DNA from 3 places in the Acidovorax sp. GW821-FHT10E04 genome. Region 1 is predicted to be linked to each of the others. Evidence: predicted binding sites of a transcription regulator. Region 1 holds the regulator's gene; each other region holds the start of a gene.
What was found. The regulator sigma-54, encoded in region 1, starts transcription at its own class of promoters, with help from an activator protein. The targets are predictions, from matches to a motif close to TGGCANGNAANCTGCTTT.
Positions count from the first base shown of each region.

Region 2: a site for sigma-54 is predicted at 2,375-2,392, ahead of AC07OC_RS08430 (formate/nitrite transporter family protein). Genes of this name have one in related genera too.
Region 3: a site for sigma-54 is predicted at 2,484-2,501, ahead of AC07OC_RS02600 (BMP family protein). Genes of this name have one in related genera too.

Region 1 covers NZ_JBWKMT010000008.1:30,428-35,137, forward strand. Annotated here, with positions in the region: gene lptA (lipopolysaccharide transport periplasmic protein LptA) at 192-848, shown strand; gene lptB (LPS export ABC transporter ATP-binding protein) at 845-1,630, shown strand; gene AC07OC_RS22775 (RNA polymerase factor sigma-54) at 1,719-3,308, shown strand; gene AC07OC_RS22780 (acyl-CoA thioesterase) at 3,400-3,882, shown strand; gene AC07OC_RS22785 (THUMP domain-containing class I SAM-dependent RNA methyltransferase) at 3,879-4,710, shown strand, end outside.
Region 2 covers NZ_JBWKMT010000002.1:728,080-732,789, reverse strand. Annotated here, with positions in the region: gene AC07OC_RS08435 (bifunctional protein-serine/threonine kinase/phosphatase) at 1-1,196, opposite strand, end outside; gene AC07OC_RS08430 (formate/nitrite transporter family protein) at 1,341-2,153, opposite strand; gene AC07OC_RS08425 (nitrate regulatory protein) at 2,544-3,854, opposite strand; gene nirD (nitrite reductase small subunit NirD) at 4,020-4,376, opposite strand; gene nirB (nitrite reductase large subunit NirB) at 4,583-4,710, opposite strand, start outside.
Region 3 covers NZ_JBWKMT010000001.1:565,932-570,641, forward strand. Annotated here, with positions in the region: gene AC07OC_RS02590 (ABC transporter ATP-binding protein) at 1-357, opposite strand, end outside; gene AC07OC_RS02595 (5'-methylthioadenosine/S-adenosylhomocysteine nucleosidase) at 354-1,325, opposite strand; gene AC07OC_RS02600 (BMP family protein) at 1,425-2,435, opposite strand; gene upp (uracil phosphoribosyltransferase) at 2,642-3,271, opposite strand; gene AC07OC_RS02610 (threo-3-hydroxy-L-aspartate ammonia-lyase) at 3,449-4,441, opposite strand; gene AC07OC_RS02615 (enoyl-CoA hydratase-related protein) at 4,605-4,710, opposite strand, start outside.

The DNA of each region.
Region 1 (4,710 bases):
TGGCCCTCGTGAGCCGCCTTCCTGCCCAGGGGAACGCACCCGGCGGCCCGGCAGCGCCGGCTCCACGGGTGCAGGCGGCGGCTTCCAAGCGCCGACGGCCTCGGATGTCCCAAGAAGAAGCCCGCGGATGCGGGCTTTTTTCATGGCGCGCGCCGTGGGGTGGCTACAATGACCTGCAAGATTCGTGCCCTATGAACTACCGCATCCTCCCCCACCTCCTGCTTGTCGCCCTGGCCTGCCATCTGGGCGCGGCGCACGCCGAAAAGGCCGACCGCGCCAAGCCCATGAACATCGAGGCCGACGCCTTGCGACACGATGAGCTCAAGCAGACCAGCGTGTTCTCGGGCCGCGTGGTCATGACCAAGGGCTCCATCGTGCTGCGCGGCGCGCGGCTGGACGTGCGCCAGGACGCCGACGGCTACCAGTACGGCGTGGTCACGGCCGAGGCGGGCAAGCGGGCCTTCTTCCGCCAGAAGCGCGATACCGTGGCGGGGGCGCCGGACGAGTTCATCGAAGGCGAGAGCGAAGTCATCGAGTACGACGGCAAGGCCGACAACGTGCGCTTCATCACCCGCGCCGAACTGCGCCGCTACCGCGGGGCGGTCCTCAGCGACGAGATCACCGGCGCCGTGATCGTCTACAACAACCTCACCGATGTGTTCACCGTGGACGGCAAGCGCACCCCCGCGACCAATGCGGCGGGCGATGCGCCCGCGCCCGGCAGCCGGGTGCGCGCGGTGCTCGCGCCCAAGGACCCGCCCGCCGGTGCCGCCGCGCCGGAGGCCGCGCCCCCGGCATCGGCGCCGGTGCTGCGCCCCAGCAACAGCCTTGGCGGCGGCTCCAAGTGAGCGCGCAGCCCGTCAGCCCCGGTCCTGACACCCAGGCGGGCAGCCGCCTGGAGGTGCAGCACCTGGCCAAGTCGTATGGCAGCCGCAAGGTCGTCAAGGATGTGTCGCTGGTCGTGCAAAAGGGCGAGGTCGTGGGCCTGCTGGGGCCCAACGGCGCGGGCAAGACCACCTCGTTCTACATGATCGTGGGCCTGGTGCGCAGCGACGCGGGCGACATCCGCATCGACGGCCATTCGGTGGCCCACATGCCCATCCACCGCCGCTCGCGGCTGGGGCTGTCCTACCTGCCGCAGGAAGCCTCCATCTTCCGCAAGCTCACGGTCGAAGAGAACGTGCGCGCGGTGCTGGAGCTGCAGCGCGCGGACGACGACGGCAAGCCGCTGTCGCGCGAGGCCATCGAAGAGCGTCTCACGGCCTTGCTGCAGGAGCTGCGCGTGGACCACCTGCGGGCCTCGCCCGCCATGGCCCTGTCGGGCGGCGAGCGCCGCCGCGTCGAGATCGCCCGCGCGCTGGCCACGCAGCCGCGCTTCATCCTGCTGGACGAGCCCTTTGCGGGCATCGACCCCATCGCCGTGATCGAGATACAGCGCATCATCGGTTTTCTCAAGGCGCGCGGCATCGGCGTGCTCATCACCGACCACAACGTGCGCGAGACGCTGGGCATCTGCGACCACGCCTTCATCATCAGCGATGGCCAGGTGCTGGCCCAGGGCACGCCATCCGAGATCGTGGACAACGCCGAAGTGCGCCGGGTGTACCTGGGCGAACATTTCCGCATGTAGACATGGCCTCCACGCTTGTCACTTCGTGTACTGCGCTGCCCCCCGAGGGGGGCTTCGCGCCTTGGGGCGGCCCGGCGGCGCTCAATCAATGAAACCTGGACTCTCGCTGCGCGTCTCGCAGCATCTTGCATTGACCCCCCAACTTCAGCAGTCCATCCGGCTGCTGCAGTTGTCCACGCTGGAACTCTCGCAGGAAGTCGAGCAGATGCTCGACGAAAACCCGTTCCTCGAACGCAACGCCGACGAGGCGCCGCGCGAGGAGTTTGGCCTGGAAGCCGCCGATACGCCGGCCCAGGCCGACGACTACAGCGCGGATGATGCTATTTTTTCAGGAGCTACCAGCGCAAGCAGTACCAGCGCTGAGGCTCAAAATGATGCTGAAACTCCGAGCGCGGGCGCCGACGAGCCCGACTGGAGCGGCGACGGCACGGTGGAGATGGCGCCCAACGACGCCGAGTGGGGCGGCGACGCCCCCGCCCGCAACCGCAACGACGCCGAAGGCGACGAGGCCGACGCCACCGAGCTGGCCCGCACGCACGAATCGCTGACCGCCTTTTTGCACCGACAGGCGCTGGCGCTGCGCCTGTCCGAGATCGACCGCGCCGCGCTGCGCTTCCTGATCGAATCGCTCAACGACGACGGCTACCTGGAGGATCCGCTCGAAGAGCTGGCCATCAGCCTGGCCGGGCCCGACGACCTGGAGCAGATCGAGGAACTGGTGCACCGCTTCACCGTGGCACAGCGGCTGCTGCAGAGCCTGGAGCCCGTGGGCGTGGGCGCGCGCGGCCTGGCCGAGTGCCTGACGCTGCAGCTCAAGGCGCTGGCCGCCGACGAGGACAGCGACATCGACCCCGACACCGTGCAGACCGCGCTGCGCGTGTGCCAGCAGCCGCTGGAGATGCTGGCGCGGCGCGACGTGCGCCGCCTCACGCAGGCCTGCGGCGACAGCGAGGAGCGCACCCGCGCCGCCATGGCGCTGATCGCCCGGCTGGAGCCGCGCCCGGGGCGCCGCTTCGCCGACGTGGAGCGCAACATCATCATCCCCGACGTGATCGTGCGCAAGGCCGGGCGCGCCAATGGCCGCGACGGGCAGCACAACTTCATCGTGCAGCTCAACCCCGACGTGATGCCGCGCCTGCGCGTGCACGACATCTATGCCGGCGCCCTGCGCGGCCACAAGGGCGGCGAGGGCCACCAGGGCATGCAGCAGCGCCTGCAGGAGGCGCGCTGGTTCATCAAGAACATCCAGCAGCGCTTCGACACCATCCTGCGCGTCTCGCGCGCCATCGTGGAGCGGCAGAAGAACTTCTTCACCCACGGCGAACTCGCGATGCGCCCGCTGGTGCTGCGCGACATCGCCGACGAGCTGGGCCTGCACGAGTCCACCATCAGCCGCGTGACCACGGCCAAGTACATGGCCACGCCCATCGGCACCTACGAGCTCAAGTACTTCTTCGGCTCGGGCCTGGGCACCGAGACCGGCGGCAATGCGTCGAGCACCGCCGTGCGTGCCCTCATCAAGCAATTCGTGGCCGCCGAGAGCCCGACCAAGCCGCTGTCCGACAGCCAGATCGCCGAGATGCTCAAGGAGCAGGGCATCGAGTGCGCGCGCCGCACCGTCGCCAAGTACCGCGAGGCGCTCAAGATCGCGCCGGCGAATCTGCGCAAGGCGCTGTAGGCGCCGTGCGGGCGTGTGCACGGCGCATGCGCCTGGTGGCCCGTTTTTCCGCTCCGTTGCTGTCTTTCCCTCTTACTTCGCCACCCCGTCCATGGCCCGCATCGTCTTCGACCTTCCCGCGCACTTCGGTTTCGCCACCGAAATGCAGATCTACATCAGCCACGTCAACCAGGGCGGGCACCTGGACAACGCGCAGCTGCTGAGCCTCGTGTCCGAGGCCCGGGTGCGGTTTTTCCAGTCACTCGGCTACCCCGAGGCCGACGTGGGCGGGCTGTCCATCGTGGTCGGAGACATCGTGGCGCAGTACAAGTCCGAGGGGTTCCACGGCGAGACCATGCGCGTGGAGATGGCGCCTGCGGACTTCAACCGCTATGGGTTCGACCTGGTCTTTTGCATGACCGAGAAGACCTCGGGCCGCGAGGTGGCGCGCGGCAAGATCGGCATCGTTTTCATCGGCAAGGCCGGCCGCAAGGTGGCGCCGATCCCGGACTCCATCCGCCAGTTGCTGCTGGCCCGTGCGGGCACGCCGGATTCACACGCACTTTCCGAGCGCGTATCCTCACCATCGTCATGAATCAACTCCAACTTTTTCTCCCTTGCGCCGCCGGTGTGGAGGGCTTTCTGGCCGACGAGGTGCATGGCATCACCGGCCTCACGGGGCAAGACCTGCTGGTCGGCCGTGGCGGCGTGCTGCTGCGCGCGTCCTGGCGCGAGGCGCTGCTGCTCAACCTGCACAGCCGCCTGGCCCAGCGCGTGCTGGTGCAGCTGGCGCACCGCCCCTACCGCTCTGAAAACGACCTGTATGCCGCCGCCAGCGACGTGGCGTGGGAAATCTGGTTCACCACGCGCCAGACCTTCAAGGTCGAGGTGACGGCCCAGCACAGCCCGCTGCAGAGCCTCAACTTCGCAGGCCTCAAGGTCAAGGACGCCGTGGCCGACCGGTTTCGCGCCAAAAGCGGCGTGCGCCCCGATGTGAACACGCAGTGGCCCGACGTGCGCATCCACCTGCACCTGACCACGGAAGAAGCCACCATCTACATCGACACCTCCGGCGAGCCGCTGTTCAAGCGTGGCTGGCGCGAGGACAAGGGCGATGCCCCGCTGAAGGAAACCCTGGCCGCCGCCATGATCGCCGCCAGCGGCTGGGACCCGCACGGTGACAACCCCCAGCCGCTGTACGACCCCTGCTGCGGCAGCGGCACCATCGCCATCGAGGCCGCGCAGATCGCCTGTCGCATCCCGGCGGGCATGCTGCGCCGCTTTGCGTTCGAGAAACTGCTGCCCTACCAGGCCCATGTCTGGACTGCTATTAAAAATGAAGCTGAAGGCGCAATACAGACAAGCGCTGTGCCCATATTTGGCAGTGATGTGGCCCACCGCATGGTCGATTTTGCCCAGCGCA
Region 2 (4,710 bases), on a different contig from region 1:
TGGTGCAGCATTTCCTTGCCATGGAAGGCCTGCAGTCCCTTCGCCACTTGCGCCACCAGGCTGCGCACCGCGTCGAGATCCGGGCGGGGATGGTCGATCATCCACTGCGCCAGGGTCTGGCCCTCCACGAATTCCATGGCCACGTAGACATGCTGGCGCGGCCGGTCGCTGGTGTGTGGCCGGAGCACATGGGGGCTATGAATACGCCGCGCCACCCACTCTTCCAGCAGGAAGCTGTTGAGATAGCCGGCGTCATCGCGCAACGCCGTCGATGGAGTCTTCAGCACCACCTGCTGCCCCGTCGCGCCGTCCACCGCGAGGTGCACGTGGCTGCGCGCGCTCGCGTGCAGTTCGCGCACCACGGTGTAGCCTTCGAAACGCATCCTGGGCGACAGCGGCGGCGCGAACGCGAGGCCTTCGCGCAGCGCATGCAGGCGGTGGGCTTCAGGATCGGGCAGCGCATCGATGCGCAGGATCTGCACGGTCATGTCGTCGTCGGCGCCGCGGGCCTGCGCACCCTCCACGATATCTTGCGCGGCCTGATCGAAGTCCCCGGGAAACCGTGCCAGAGCCGCATGCACTGCGGCTGCATCGAAATGCGTGTACGCACCGTCGGTGGCCAGCACGTAGAGGGCCCCCACATCGGCCGGCAGGCAGCAATAGTCGATCTCGACATGGGCACTCGTGCCAAGCGCGCGGCCCAGGAACGACTCGGCCGACGACAGGTGGACACGGTGGTCCTGCGTCAGCTGCTCGAGCGACTGCCCGTGAAGGCGATAGATGCGCGCATCCCCCACATGCAGCACATGGACATCGCGGCCTTTCAGGATCAGCGCGCTGAAGGTGGTCACATAGCCGCGGTCCTTGTCGAAACGCGCGTGGCTGCGCATGGTCTGCGCATGCAGCCACGCATTGGTGGCACTCAGAACGCGCTGGGCCGAGCGGCGCACCGACCAGGCGTCGGAGGTGGCGTAGTAGTCGTCCAGGAAACTGCGCACCGAGGCCGCGCTGGCCTCCTGGCTGACCGTGCTGGACCCTATGCCATCGGCCAGGGCGACGACGATCCCCTTGGAGCCGCGCAGCGGCTCGCCGGGCAACATGGCACCATGGAAGTCCTGGTTGACGCCCTTGCGCCCCGCCCGCGAGTGCTGGCCCAGCGTGACGCGCAGCCCGCCCGGATCCGTGCCGTGGCCCATCAGCGGTCCATGGCGCTGCACGCCACCGCCAGCCCATGCAACCGGCGCGGCCCACCCGCCAGCCGCCGCGCGGGGGTCGCCCCGCCGCGCTGGCGGCGTCCCCATGCCCGCAGCGCGCAGCGGCGAGGTCGCTCAGGGAGAAGCTCAGGCATGGTGGCGCTTGGGCGCGGTCTTGTAGTGCGTGGAATACAGCGTGGCACCGACGAAGGTCAGGCCTCCGACCAGATTGCCGAGCACCGTGGGAAGCTCGTTCCAGATCAGATAGTCCATCAGCGTGAACTTGCCGCCCAGCATCAGGCCGGTGGGAAACAGGAACATGTTGACGATGGAATGCTCGAAACCCATGTAGAAGAAGATCATGACCGGCATCCACATGCCGATGGCCTTGCCCGAGACCGTGGTGGACATCATCGCGGCGACCACGCCGGTGGAGACCATCCAGTTGCACATCACGGCACGCACGAACAGCGTGAGCATGCCGGCAGCGCCATGGGCGGCATAGCCCACCGTGCGGCCCTCGCCGATGTGGCCGAGCTTCTCGCCGACGGCATTGGGCGCCTCGCTGAAGCCGAAGGTGAAGATGATGGCCATGAACACCGCCACCGTCAGTGCGCCCGCGAAGTTGCCCACGAACACCAGGCCCCAGTTGCGCAGCACGCCTGCCCAGGTGGCACCTGGGCGCTTGTCGAACACCGCCAGCGGTGCGAGCGTGAACACGCCCGTCAGCAGGTCGAAACCCATCAGGTACAGCATGATGAAGCCCACGGGGAACAGCATGGCGCCGACCAGCGGGTTGCCGGTGTTGACCGTGACGGTCACGGCAAACGCGGCCGCCAGCGCCAGGATGGCGCCGGCCATGTAGGAGCGGATCAGCGTGTCGCGGGTGGACATCAGGAGCTTGGATTCACCGGAGTCGACCATCTTGGTCACGAACTCGGCAGGGGCAAGGTAGGCCATTGAATTTCCTTTGGGACGGGAGACTATTGACAGCGTCCCGGACGGCGGGCCGGCGGAACGCGCAAGGAGGAAAAAAGAAAACGGCGTCCGCTGCGCCGCCCTCCAGTCATCTGGAGGAGACGCAAGGGACGCCGTTATCCTTGGATGCGCGATTCCTTTGCCCGCGGAAGACCACGGACGGTGGGTTGGCAAGCCGCCTTTAGCCGACAACCACTTCTCTCCATGCAAGTTCCATACCCCTGATGGAATGGTGCATCGGAGCGTGGCCCGTCCCTCTCTGGCGCATGCGCGGCGACCATCGCAAGAAATGAGCCTCCACTCGGTGCGGCACCGGCACCACAGTGGGTCACCAGTGCCTGCCCGCCCCGTTGCGGGGCACCGCGACGCTATCTATGAGGACTTGGCGCCTGACAGCGCAGACTGCGCAAAGGCGAGATCGGGCAGGGACAGCGTGGCCTCCGCCACCTCGAGCAGCCGGCGGTTCTGGTCCATCGAGGTTTTCTGCAACACGCGGAAGGCGACTTCCTCGTTCATGCCCAGGCGGGCCATCAGCACCCCCTTGGCGCGCTCGATCACCTTGCGTTCGTTCAGCGTGCGGCGCGCCGCCTCCAGCTCGGCCTCCATGCTGGCCATGCGCGCCGACTGGGCCTGCAGCAGTTCCAGCAGCGAAGCCGATTCGGCCCCGTGCGTGCCGGCCGCCGCCTCCGGCACGGACGTGGGTGCAATCGCGATGTCGAAGAACCGGTCCACCGCGTGCGTGCGCTGCGGCGGGTTGTCGCGCAGGCCGCGCAGCAGGCCCCTGGAGTCCTGCAGGTCCTGCTGCGCTTCGAGGATGCGAGCCTCGCAGTCCTCGCGCAGACGCTGGACCAGTTCGACCTGCAGTTGCCACAGCGCGTTGATGCGCTCCGTGCACACGTCGAACCAGGCGTCGCTCAGGTTGCTGTCCAGGGCGGCGCCGGGGCGCACCACGCACAGCGTGCGCCGCAGCCGCTCCAGTTGGGCCATGCCGGGGGCAAGCTGCTGCTGCTCCCAGCGTCCACGCAGGGCCGGATCGGCAAACTCGGAAAACACGCGCAAGCTGCGCTCCTGCGCGTCGATGAGGTGCAGCACCCGCTGCTGGTGCGCGTCGCTGCCCTGGCCAGAGGCATAGAGCAGCGCGCCCATGGCGCGCTCCTGGCCCGCCTCTTCCTGCGCCTGCACCAGGTGCAGCAAAGCCACCAGCTGGCGCGATACGCTGGGCAGCCCCGCCGCATCGGCCACATGGAAGACCAGCTCGATCAGACCCGCGATCAGGTGGCTGAACGCAGCGATCGAGTCGTGTGCGGTCATCGCCTGCTTGTAAATCTGGCTGCGCAGCGCGGGCAGAGAATCAAGCCCCAGGAGGGCCCACGCCATGAGCGACAAGGCCTTGGCCGTCGCGCCCTGTTCGGGTTCCACATGCTGGGCAAATTCCTGGCGCAGTCGCGCCTCCAGTGGCAGCACCTCCTGGATGATCCGGCTGCGCATGTCGGCAAAACGCTGGGCATTGGACGCCAGGTAGGCGCCCGATGCGCCGCGCTCGCGCTGCAGACCTTCTATCAGCTGGCCGATCGTGTCCACCAGAACGGCCCGGCTTGCGAGGTGGCGCACCGCGTCGATCTCCAGCTGGCGCGAGCGCAGCACAAGGGTCGAAACGGTCAGGGACGCGGCCTGGTCGGGCATGCGGGAACTCCAGAAAATCAATACGAGGGAATGCTAACCCCAGAACCTGCCGCGCACCCGCCAAGCCTCCAGGGGCCTGCGCGGAACGCGGTGCAATGCACTTCCGCACAACCCGGCCCGAAGAGTTGCCGGGACACGGCCTCAAGAGACCTCAAGGGCAGGCCCTCAGGCCATTGCAATGCTGACGCGCCCACCCTCGGCGCGCACGCCGTGCGCCCGCACCGAATGCTCGGGCGCCTCCAGGCATTCGCCCGTGCGCAGGTCGAAATGGTTCTTGTACAGCGGCGAGGCGACGACGACGCGCTCGCCCAGGTTGCCGATCAGCCCGCGCGAGAGCACGCTGGCGCCCGACTTCGGGTCCACGTTGTCGATGGCGAAGAACTGGTCGCTGCCGGTGCGGAACACCGCCACATGGCGGTTGGCCACCAGGGCGCAGACGCCGGTGCTGGGCAGGATGTCGTCGACCGCGCAGATGTCGGTCCAGGCAAGGGGGTCGGTACTGTTCATGGGAAGTGCGCTCATGGGAGTTCTCCGTTATTGATTCATTGCGCTACAGGTTGCCCGCAGCGCGCGCAACTGGCGCAGCCGACACCAGTGCCCCACGCAAGGGCCGCCCCGCCGCGAAGGCGGCGTATCCAGCGCATGCGCTGGGGGCGTCCCCCTCCCGGACTCGCACAGCGCGTCGAGAGAAGGGTGAAGGCGCGAAGCGACTCAGGGGGTGCTTCATGTCAGGCGGCCTGGCGGATGGGGATGACGTTGGCGCCGCGCTCCTCCGCGCGGGCCGGGCGGATCTGGCCGCGCTCCTCGACGAAGAGCACGTTCTCGTCGGCCTTGTCGCTGTTCACGAACGAGCGGA
Region 3 (4,710 bases), on a different contig from region 1:
CGCACGCCGTGAGAAGGGCTGCCACAAGGGTTCGGTGCCCAGCAGCACGTTGTCCAGCACCGTGAGGTTGTCGGCCAGGGTGAAATGCTGGTGCACCATGCCGATGCCCGCCGCCAGCGCCGCGCGTGGCTGGCCGGGCGGCAGCGGCTGGCCGAAGACCTCGATGTGGCCCGCGTCGGCCACGTAGTGGCCGAACAGGATGGACATCAGCGTGGACTTGCCCGCCCCGTTCTCCCCCAGCAGTGCCAGCACCTCGCCGCGCTGCAGCGCAAGGCTGATGCCGTCGTTGGCCACCAGCTTGCCGAAGCGTTTGGTGATGCCCTGCAGCCGCAGGACGGGGCCGGAGGGGTCCGTCATTTCCAGTTCGAGAGAAAGGCCAGCAGCACCTTGGCGGAATTGGCCGCCGCCAGGCCCATGAAGGTGCCCATTTCATTCTCGCCTTCGCCACCACCGGCCAGATCGCTCAGCGAGCGAAAGGCGATGTAGGGCACGCCGTTGCTGTGGGCCACCATGGCGGTGGCGGCGGTCTCCATGTCGAGCACATTGGCCTCGAAGGTCTTGAACGCGTATTCGCGGAAAGCCTTGTTGTCCACGAAGGCCTGGCCCGACACGCCGTTGCCGCCCACCACGAGCTGCGGGCGCTGTTTCAGGCAGGTGCTGGCCAGGCAATGCGCCAGGCCCACGTCCTGCAGGCCGCGCGCGGTGGCCAGCATTTGGGGGTCCGCCTCAAACCAGAACTGTCTGGTGATGCCGGGCTTGGCCGCCGACCTCACCTCGACCGGGCGCGGGTGCATCATGCCGAAGGCGGGCATCGTCAGCTCGCTTTTCATCCACGCGGGGGCGCTGTACTGGCCGGGCTGGTCTTCACGCGCCATCAGCCATTCCATGTACTGTCCCCACTGCGCGGGCACGGTCACGTCGCCAATGTGCAGGCCGGGGTTCACGCCACCGGCGATGCCGGAAAAGACGATGTGGCTCACGTTGAAGCGGTCCAGCACCAATTGCGTGTTCATGGCCGCGTTGGTCATGCTGATGCCCGACAGGAACACCACCACGGGCTTGCCCGAGAGCGTGCCGGTGGTGAATTCCACGCCGTTGACGCTGTGCCTGGCCGGCTGCTGCACCTGGGGCAGCAGCACCGTCAGCTCGGGTGCAAAGGCCGAGATGACGGCGATGCGCGGCGTGCTGTCCAGCCGTGCCGCCTGGCCCGGCGCGACCGCGGCGCATCCCGCCACCAGCGTGGCCAGGGCCAGGGCGCCCAGCAGGCGCATGCACCGCGCGGCCAGGGCGGTTGTCTCGGGGCGGTGGGAAAGCGGTGCGGGCATGGCGTTCCTTGTCGGGAAAAAGAAGAAAAGGAAAAATCGTACAGCGCAGCGCACGGCGGCGTAGGCCACAGCGCAGCCGGTGCCCGCGCGCCGGGGTGCCTACCTGGCCGTGGACTTGGGCTGGCTGTCGTCCACCTTCACGCTGAACTTGCCGGCCAGGATGTCGGCCTCCTTGGCCTTGACCTTGGCCACGATGTCGGCGGGCACCTTCTTCTCGAACGTGCCCAGCGGCGCCAATTCAGAGCCCTTGTGCTTCATCATCGAGTAGGGGCCGTAGTCCTCGGCCGTGAACTTGCCGTCCTTGACCAGCTTGAGGGCGCGTTCGATGCTGGGCTCCATGTGCCACAGCGCGGAGGCGACCACGGTGTCGGGGTACTTGTCCTGGGTGTTGATCACGTTGCCGATGGCCAGCTTGCCCTTCTCCTTGGCCGCGTCGGACACGCCAAAGCGCTCGGCATAGAGCACGTCGGCGCCCTTGTCGATCATGGCGAAGGTGGCTTCCTTGGCCTTGGGCGGGTCGAACCAGCTGTTGATGAAGGTGATGGTGAACTCGACCTTGGGGTTGGTCTCCTTCGCGCCGGCCATGAAGGCGTGCATCAGGCGGTTGACCTCGGGAATGGGGAAGCCGCCGACCATGCCGATCTTGTTCGTCTTGGTCATGCCGCCCGCGACCATGCCGGACAGGTAGGCGGGCTCCTGGATGTAGTTGTCGAACACGCTGAAATTGGGCGCCTGCGGCTTGCCCGAGGAGCCCAGCAGGAACGAGGTCTTGGGGAAGTCCTTGGCCACCTTGCGGGCGGCGGTCTCCACCGCGAAGGCCTCGCCCACGATGAGCTGGTTGCCGCCGGTGGCGTACTCGCGCATCACGCGCTCGTAGTCGGCGTTGGAGACGTTCTCGCTGGCCTTGTATTCGATCTCGCCGCGCGCTTCGGCGGCCTTCAGGGCCTTGTGGATGCGGCTCACCCACTGCTGCTCGTAGGGCACCGTGTAGATCGCCGCGACCTTGAGCTTGGACTGCGCGTGGGCCAGCGAGGGCGCCAGGCCCATGGCGGCCGAAAGGGCCATGGAAGTGCAGAGCAGGCGTCCGGTGAAGATGCGGCGAGTGGTCATGGTGGGGTCCTTCAGACAGGCAAACAAGGAGGAATGGGTGTCAGCAGCCAAGCAAGGAGCGCGCCAATGGGCAGCCGCCCGGTGGCACGAGGCCGGAGGCAAGTCTGCCAGAGGAAAGCCACCAGTTGGTAAAAAAATGACGCGCCAAAAAAACCACCGGAGGGCCTGGCCCCGCGGTGGCTGGTTCGCGATGGCGTGCCGTGCGCCTACTTGGTGCCGAAGATCCGGTCCCCCGCATCCCCCAGCCCCGGCAGGATGTAGCCGTGGTCGTTCAGTTCGCGGTCGATGGCGGCGGTGAAGATCGGCACGTCGGGGTGGGCCTTTTGCAGCGTGGCCACGCCTTCGGGGGCGGCCAGCAGGCACACGAACTTGATGGAGCGGGGATTGAGTTTTTTCAGGCGGTCCACGCAGGCGGCGGCCGAGTTGCCGGTGGCCAGCATGGGGTCCACCACGATGATGTCGCGCTCGTCCATTTCGGACGGCATCTTGAAGTAGTACTCCACCGGCTGCAGCGTGGCCGGGTCGCGGTACAGCCCGATGTGGCCCACGCGGGCGCCGGGCACCACGTTGAGCATGCCGTCGAGGAAGCCGTTGCCCGCGCGCAGGATGGAGACCAGTACCAGCTTCTTGCCGTCGATCACCTGGCCGGTCATGGTCTCCAGCGGGGTTTCGATCTGCACGTCCTGCAGGGGCATGTCGCGCGTGACTTCGTACGCCATGAGCGTGCTGAGCTCGCCCAGCAGGCGGCGAAAGCTGTTGGTGCTGGCGTCCTTCTTGCGCATCAGCGTGAGCTTGTGCTGGACGAGGGGGTGGTTGATGACGGTGACGTTGCTCATGGCTGGGCCTGTGTTTTGGGGGATGGAAAGAGGCGCGCCCGCATTTTTACCTGACAGAGGCGCTGGCGGCAGGCACTGTCAGGGTTGCGGGCTGCCGTGCTGCCGTGTGGCTGGCCGTGGCGGGCCGCTGGCGTCGCCCTCTGGGGCTGGTGGCGGCGGCGCGGCGCATGGGTGAGTCTAATCCGACAGGAACCGCGCATAGCGCGCCAGGTCCACATTGCCGCCGCTGATGATGACACCCACCCGTTCGCCCTGCAGCAGCTTGCCGCCGTCATCGACACCCGAGAACGCGTGCGCGCCCGCATAGGCAAGGGCGCCCGTGGGCTCCACCACGATCTTCATGCGCTCCGCGAAGAAGCGCAGGGACTGCATGAGCTGGGCGTCGCTCACGCTCAGGATGTCTTCCACCCGCTCGCGGATGATGGGAAAGGTGAGCTCGCCCAGCGCCTGGGTCTGCGCGCCATCGGCGATGGTGTGTGGCGTCGGGATGCGCACGATCTGCCCCGCCCGCAGCGACTGCTGGCCGTCGTTGCCGTTTTCGGGCTCCACGCCGATCACGCGGCAGCGCGGTGCCAGGGCGCCCGCGGCCAGCAGGCTGCCTGCCAGCAGGCCCCCGCCGCCCACGCACACGAACAGGTAGTCGAGGTCGGGCACTTCTTCAAAAAGCTCCAGCGCCGCGGTGCCCTGGCCCGCGATGACGTGGGGATGGTCGAACGGAGGCACCAGCGTCATGCCGCGCTCCAGCGCCAGGCGGCGGCTGATGGCCTCGCGGTCCTCGGTGTAGCGGTCGTAGGTGACGACCTGGGCTCCATAGGCGCGCGTGGCCGCCATCTTGGAGGCGGGCGCGTCTTCGGGCATGACGATGGCGACGGGCATGTCCAGCAGGCGGGCCGACAGCGCGATCGCCTGCGCATGGTTGCCGGCCGAGAAAGCCAGCACGCCGCGTTCGCGCTGCTCGTCGGTGAACTGGGCGAGCGTGTTGAAGGCGCCGCGGAACTTGAACGCGCCCGTGCGCTGCAGGTTCTCGCATTTGAAGAAGAGCTGGGCGCCCAGCATTTCGTCGGCGGTGGTGGAGCGCAGCACCGGCGTGCGGTGCGCGATGCCCTTGAGCCGGTGCGCGGCGGCGGCCACGTCGTCGTAGGTGGGCGGGGTCAGACTGGGCAATGTCATGGCGGCGTCCTCGGGGCAGGGGCGGGCAAGGGGTTGCCCGTGTTCGCCACATGATAGCCCCAGACGCGATCGCCGCGCGCCGAAAAGGCCTCTGCCGGTTGTCCTGTCAGCGCGGGCAGCTATCAATTTTGACTTTTCGCGCCGGTCTCGCGGCGCGGCGCTCTCAGCCCAGTTCGCTGAACCGTACCAGCGGCGCCAGGGCCGGGAAGTCGCCCGCGCGCTTTTGCTTCATGGCCGTGACCGACTCGCGCACGTGCTGGTTGCTCCAG